3 regions of the Lysinibacillus sp. fkY74-1 genome follow, and region 3 is predicted to be linked to each of the others. Evidence: riboswitches for the same ligand, from Rfam matches in the RefSeq annotation. Region 3 holds a riboswitch; each other region holds the start of a gene.

What was found. A riboswitch is a leader RNA that binds a small molecule or an ion and turns the genes downstream of it on or off. The one in region 3 is predicted to bind cobalamin.
Region 1: another riboswitch for cobalamin. It lies ahead of ACE1MS_RS13900 ((2Fe-2S) ferredoxin domain-containing protein); the one in region 3 lies ahead of ACE1MS_RS10465 (ABC transporter substrate-binding protein).
Region 2: another riboswitch for cobalamin. It lies ahead of nikA (nickel ABC transporter substrate-binding protein); the one in region 3 lies ahead of ACE1MS_RS10465 (ABC transporter substrate-binding protein).

What each region holds. Positions count from the first base shown of each region.
Region 1 is NZ_CP170173.1:2,835,807-2,838,009, forward strand. Features, by position in the region: gene cobJ (precorrin-3B C(17)-methyltransferase) at 1-1,098, opposite strand, end outside; gene ACE1MS_RS13900 ((2Fe-2S) ferredoxin domain-containing protein) at 1,103-1,474, opposite strand; cobalamin riboswitch at 1,617-1,798, opposite strand; cobalamin riboswitch at 2,057-2,203, shown strand, end outside.
Region 2 is NZ_CP170173.1:2,407,530-2,409,732, forward strand. Features, by position in the region: gene nikA (nickel ABC transporter substrate-binding protein) at 1-955, opposite strand, end outside; cobalamin riboswitch at 1,100-1,292, opposite strand; gene metE (5-methyltetrahydropteroyltriglutamate--homocysteine S-methyltransferase) at 1,413-2,203, opposite strand, start outside.
Region 3 is NZ_CP170173.1:2,155,814-2,158,016, forward strand. Features, by position in the region: gene ACE1MS_RS10460 (GTP-binding protein) at 1-350, opposite strand, end outside; cobalamin riboswitch at 526-713, shown strand; gene ACE1MS_RS10465 (ABC transporter substrate-binding protein) at 878-1,873, shown strand; gene ACE1MS_RS10470 (precorrin-3B methylase) at 1,926-2,203, shown strand, end outside.

The DNA.
Region 1 (2,203 bases), 680 kb from region 3:
CTCTGCTAACGTCATCATTTGCTGTGGTGTAAAAAATTTATTGGCCACTCCAGGGCTCACTGCTAATTCAAAAATGGATTCTATTTTTTGTTGTACAAGCTTTGGAGTAACCTTGATAGCATTTGTTCCCTTTACCATTGCAAGTGCCGCTGTAGCCATTTCAAGTGCCGTTTTTTTCGGCTTTGGCATAACGGCTACACTGGGTTTATTCATTCGCCCTGCATTGGGGTCTGCCGCAAAGTCATTGCGTGCTGTTCCTGTCTCTTGATTCATCGCCCATGGCTCATTTTCTTCCCGTAAACGCTGATGTGGACGTAATGGCTGCTTTTCCTCGCCAAGTGTATATTTACGTTGGTAGCCACGTGGCGTAATCATTTTATTATCATAGAAAAACGTAGATGAGTTTCCGATAATGACGGTTGTCAGCATACCGATATCATGTTCCAACATGTCTGCCAATGTGGTCATCGTCACTTCTTGACGTTCTCGATAGGCACTTTTCACAAGCCCTACTGGAGTGTCAGGTGAACGATATTCTAAAAGAATTCGCTGTGCTTCGACAATTTGTCTTGTACGGCGACCGCTTTTAGGATTGTATAGAGCAATGACAAAATCGGCCATTGCTGCAGCTTCCACACGCTTCGCAATTAAATTCCACGGAGTGAGGTGGTCACTTAAACTAATGGTACAAGCATCATGCATAATCGGTGCACCAAGTAAACTAGCACATGAATTGATGGCTGAAATACCCGGGACAATCTCGACTTCAATACCAGTTGCCTCTGTCCAGCCTAGCTCAATTAAAACTTCATACACTAATCCCGCCATACCATAAACGCCCGCATCTCCACTCGAAATGACCGAAACTATACTTCCTGCCTCTGCTTGACGAACTGCCTCCTGAGCACGGGACACTTCTTCTGTCATGCCTGTACTGACAATAGATTTTGCACTCACTAAATCTTGAATCAGCTCAACATAGGTTTTATAGCCTATGATCATATCACTTTGTTGTAAAGCCTCTACTGCACGTGTTGTAATATGCTTAAAGTCTCCAGGTCCAAAGCCTACTACGAAAATTTTCCCTTTTTGCGCCATGTTTTTACCCCTCTTTCACCTTTTCAATCCCTTTAATGGCTGTCGTTTGCGCTGTTCGCTGCAATGTCCCTTCCCGAAGTGTATAAACATGATCGCTATGTAAGGATTCATGATGCAAATCCTGTACAAGTGTTCTAGCATGCTCCGTTGATGGTACACGGTACCAATTCCCCTGGGGGTAAGCAATAACCACACAAGCATCCTTACATCGTCCATTACAGCGTGTTCTTGTCGTATGTATTTCTTTATCTAGTGCGTTTCGCTGTATTTCGTCCCGTATAGCTTGGGTAATTTCTTCTCCATCCTTGTTCATACAGCTACTGCCATTGCAAATAAAGAGATGTGTTTTCATCCCCTCTAAATTCCACGTTGTCATTTTATGTCTCCCCTCTTTTGCTTTTGGAAAAAGAAAAACCTTTACTCTCCCGAAGAGTAAAGGTTTGTAGAAGCCAAATAAAAACGAATAGACTGAAAGACAGATCCTCGCTTTTGCTTCAACTTCTCCCTCCGAAAAGTTTGCATGCACAATCTGATAAGCAGGTTTCCTGACTTAAGCTTCATTTTACTGTCGCACCTTCCCTAGTTTGCACAGGTGGCATTGCGATTTCATCAGCTATTACAGTAGCGGGGGCTGTATTGGACTTTCACCAATTTCCCTATTATCTCGAGTTTTTCGAGCACTTATCGACGTTTTATATGAAATTTTTAATTGTATATTTAATAGAAAACTGTCTTAATCATATCTTATTATTTTAAAATTTCAATATTTCTTTAAAAATTCATGACAAATTTATCAATTTTATCAGAGAATTTTTGGTTATTTAAAATTGGGGTTGTTCCCTTTTATTCTCAAAATCCTTAGTAATCAGAATTTTCGAAATTGATAGTCTATTTCAAAATTTTTATAAAAAAGTATAGCATATTTATGGAAATTCGTGGTACACTTTGTCGTGAAATCTCACAACTTACTATTTTTGGTGTAAAATGCTCGTCATTTTACTTAAAAGGGAAGCCGGTTCAAGTCCGGCGCGGTCCCGCCACTGTAATAGGGAGCTTTATAGAAAATGTCACTGTCCAATGGATGGGAAGACCTATAAAGTGTTGA
Region 2 (2,203 bases), 250 kb from region 3:
TGCTTTCTACCATTTGTTCCTTATTGATAGCATATTGCATTGCTTGTCGAACCTTTAGCTCAGCTAACGGTCCAGACTGTGTATTGAACAGTAATGCTTTCGTAGACAATGGCTCAGATGTAGCTGTTCTATATTTGCCACTATCTCTTAAATACGTATAGTTATCTAAACTAATAACCCCTCGCCCATAAATGACATCTAATTCTTCATTTTCAAAGGCTAACGAAATGGATTCCGAATTTGGGATGATTTTAACCTTTATTTTATCTACGAGAGGCTTTTCTCCCCAATAATGTTCATTACGGCTAAATAAAGCATATTCATCTTTTTTATAGTCGGTTAAAACCCATGGCCCTGTGCCAATAGCTGATTGAATGGAATCATTTGTCTTATCGCCGTCTGGGAAGCCATTATCCCCTAAAAAACGGAATGGTCTGACAAAGGCTAATTCGTTTAACACAGGGTAATACGGTTCGTCTAATTGCAAACGTATTGTTGATTCATCTACTTTGACGACCTCTTTTATATGGTTGACCATGCCCATCCAAGAATGCATGTCACGATTCGCTAATACCGCATCAAAATTGCGAATCACATTATCAGCATTAAAGGCAGTCCCATCCGAATAGTTAACATCCTTGCGTAAATGGAACGTATAAGCAGTTTTATCCTCTGAGATGACCCAGCTTTCTGCTAGCTTTGGCGTAATTGTCCCATCATCGTTATACGCCACTAAAGATTCATAAACCATTGCTTGAGCAGTCATCTGATTTGGTAAATATGTATGGGGGTTTAATGGGCCTACATCTAATGGCCAACCAATCGTAATCATTTTTTCATCTGTCTGTTCAGTTGATGCTGAGTTTCCTTTGTCTTTTTCCGTGCTTGTACAACCTGCAAGAAAACTGAAGGTCAAAACAAGCATGTAAGGCAGTAAATACTTCGTCCATCTCATTTTTTATCTCCTATCTCTATTCCCTGTTCATATCTACAAATTGAATAGAAAGAAGGCATAAAAAAACCTTATTCTACAAGAATAAGGACAGATAAACCTACAATACGTAAGCTACCATCCATCTCCCTATCTTTCGTAGATCATCAATGAATCTTCTTACAAGCAGGCATTCTGGCTTATGAATCATCATTTTGCTTCACCTTCCCAAGAAAAAACTCAGTGGTCATCGAAACAAAACTCCTCATTTACAGCTGCGGGACAGCATGGGATTTACACCCATTTTCCTTTTAATCGAACGAAAAATAATTTCATTCAAACTTGTAATGCAATATTTGAAATTAGTAATAAACATAACATGCTCAAATGTTCACGTCAATTTTATTTTCTGAATATAATAAACAGATACAAAAAGACCAGGCAGATAACCTGATCTTTGCTTAACTCCTTTTATCTCTCGTTATCTCGATATAGATTCCTTCACCTCCTGACGCAATAGTTTGGTAGCAGCCACCATATTAGCTAAAGCCGCTATTGTTTCTGGCTCTTTCCTTGTTTTTAAGCCACAGTCCGGATTAATCCAAAATTGATGTTTGTCTAAAACTTGTAAACTATCTCTCATGATGGCTAACATTTCTCCCTCACTCGGCACACGTGGACTATGAATATCGTATACACCTAATCCAATCCCTTTTGTATAAGGATGCACTTGAAGTGAAGAAATAAGCTCTCCATGGCTTCGTGATGTTTCAATAGAAATCACATCAGCATCTAGCGCACTAATGGGTTCTATGAAATCGTTAAATTCGCAGTAACACATATGTGTATGAATTTGTGTTGTATCTTTTACACTCGAGGTAGCAAGTTTGAAGGCATTGATTGCCCAGTCTAGGTAAGCCCCCCAATTTTCTTTACGAAGAGGTAGCCCTTCTCTTAGTGCTGGTTCATCCACTTGAATAATGGAGATACCTGCCGTTTCTAGTGCTTTCACTTCCTTACAAAGTGCTAAAGCAATTTGATAGGCCACATCTTTCCGAGAAATATCATCACGTACAAAGGACCAATTTAAAATGGTCACTGGCCCTGTCAGCATCCCTTTGACAAAGCGCTTCGTTAAGCTTTGGGCATACGCTGACTCTTTCACGGTAATGGATGAAGTCCATTCAACATCTCCATAAATAATCGGAGGCTTCACACAGCGAGAACCATACGAAACCACCCATGCTTTTTCAGTAAAGGCAAAGCCCGTCA
Region 3 (2,203 bases):
TTCCGTAAAAGCTGCCATACAGTTTCTGTATGACCCTGTATACCCTCTACAGCACTAATAATAATGATGGCATAATCCATGACACGAATGGCACGCTCCATCTCAGGGGAGAAATCGACATGCCCTGGTGTATCGATCAGCGTATATGTATCGTCGCCGATAGTCATGCGACCTTGCTCGGCAAATATTGTAATGCCACGTTTACGCTCAAGCTCATGATTATCTAAATAGGCATCCTGATGATCGACACGCCCCCGCGCTTGAATACTATTGGTATGATAAAGCATTTGCTCAGAAAAGGTTGTTTTTCCTGCATCAACATGAGCAAGAACCCCAATCGTCTTGTACATACTAAATCCTCGTTTCTATAGGTGGCTATGTTCTCATTGTATCAGAATACTAGCACAAATAATTCTTGTAAAATGATTCGTCTTTTTGTCGAAATAGTGCTAATATAATGATGATTGCAGATTTTGCAATTTACTCTGATTGCGAATTAACTCATGAACTGCTAGTCTATCAATAGAATGAATAAAACATATTGGTGCAAATGGCATTTGTCATTTTGCTTAAAAGGGAAATCGGTGTAATTCCGATGCTGTCCCGCAACTGTAAATGGGGAGTCTATACAGGATGCCACTGTAGTTTAACTATGGGAAGGTGTATAGATGATGAACCTAAGCCAGGATACCTGCCAGTATGTGTATGCTAACTAAGAACCACGAGGATGGGGATAGTGATAAAGGTAACTATACCGTTTTTTCACTATGCTACTCTCTTGGCGACAAGAGGGTTTTTTTATGCCCTTCCAATGATCCTGGTAGCAAAGAAGTCTCTGATTTCTTTCTATATTTATGACAACAAAGGAGAAAAGGACATGAAAAAATGGAGAAGTATATGGCTGGTCATGCTCATCGCGCTCATCGCAGTTTTAGGAGCGTGTGGTACAAAGGACAAGCCTGAATCAGCAACGCAAACTGAAAAAGTTGAACCGTCTGAGGCGACAACGACTGAGGTAATCATTAAAAATAATGGAACTACCCAAACCTATAAGGAAGCACCTACAAAGGCAATTAGCTTAAATCAGCATGTAACAGAAATTATGCTTGCATTAGGGCTAGAGGATTCCATGGTAGGGACTGCTTATTTAGATGACGAAATCTACGAGCCGCTTCAAGCAGCCTACGATAAAGTTCCTGTTCTTTCAGATCAATACCCAACGAAGGAGCAAGTCATTGATGCCGGGGCAGATTTCTTGTATGCAGGCTGGAAAAGTGGCTTTGGTGAAAAAGGTGTAGGAACACCAGAGGAGCTTGAGGAATTAGGAATTCATACGTATTTACATACAGCTTCTAATATGACAAAGCCAACATTAGAGGATATTTTCACTGATATTCGTCATATTGCAGAAATATTCCGCGTGGAAGATCGCGGCGAAGCATTCATTGAACAAATGACAAAAGATGTCGAAGAAGTTCAAGCTAAATTACCAAAAGATAGAGAAAATTTACGTGTTCTAGTCTTTGACAGTGGTGAAAAAGATGTATTCACAGCTGGCCAAAACTTTATGAATGAGCTGGTGACAATCGCTGGCGGTCAAAATATCTTTGGAGATGTGGAGTCAGGGTGGACAACCGTGTCGAAGGAAGATGCAGTAGATCGCAATCCAGAGGTGGTTGTCATAATTAATTATGGTGAAACAACGGCTGAACAAAAGATAAATTTCTTAAAAAATGATCCAGCCTTGAAGGAAATGGAAGCAGTCAAAAATGATCGCTTTGTCATCCTTCCACTTTCAGCGGCATCTGAAGGGGTCCGTGCAGCAGAGGCCATTCAAATTTTAGCTAAGGGCTTCTACCCAGAAAACTTTTAAAAATTTCGAGCTAGCAAAGTGCTAGCTCCTTTTTCTTAAGGAGCGATAACTATTGAACGCATTTCGTCAAAACATACCAGATAAAACATTTGAGACCCTTAATCAGCAAGGTGGATTTTCGCGATTAGCAGTAAGCCCTGGCATTATCAATAAGCATTACACACCAGCCCAATTTCAAAAAATAGCAGAAATTGTAGGAGAGAAGGGAGCCATTAAATACTCGGCTTCCTATAGCATATTATTATCGATTCCCTCTAGTGAATTAACTGAAGCTACCCGTGCCTTACAGGAGGCTGGACTGTTTGTTGCATCGTCAGGGCCTCATATTGT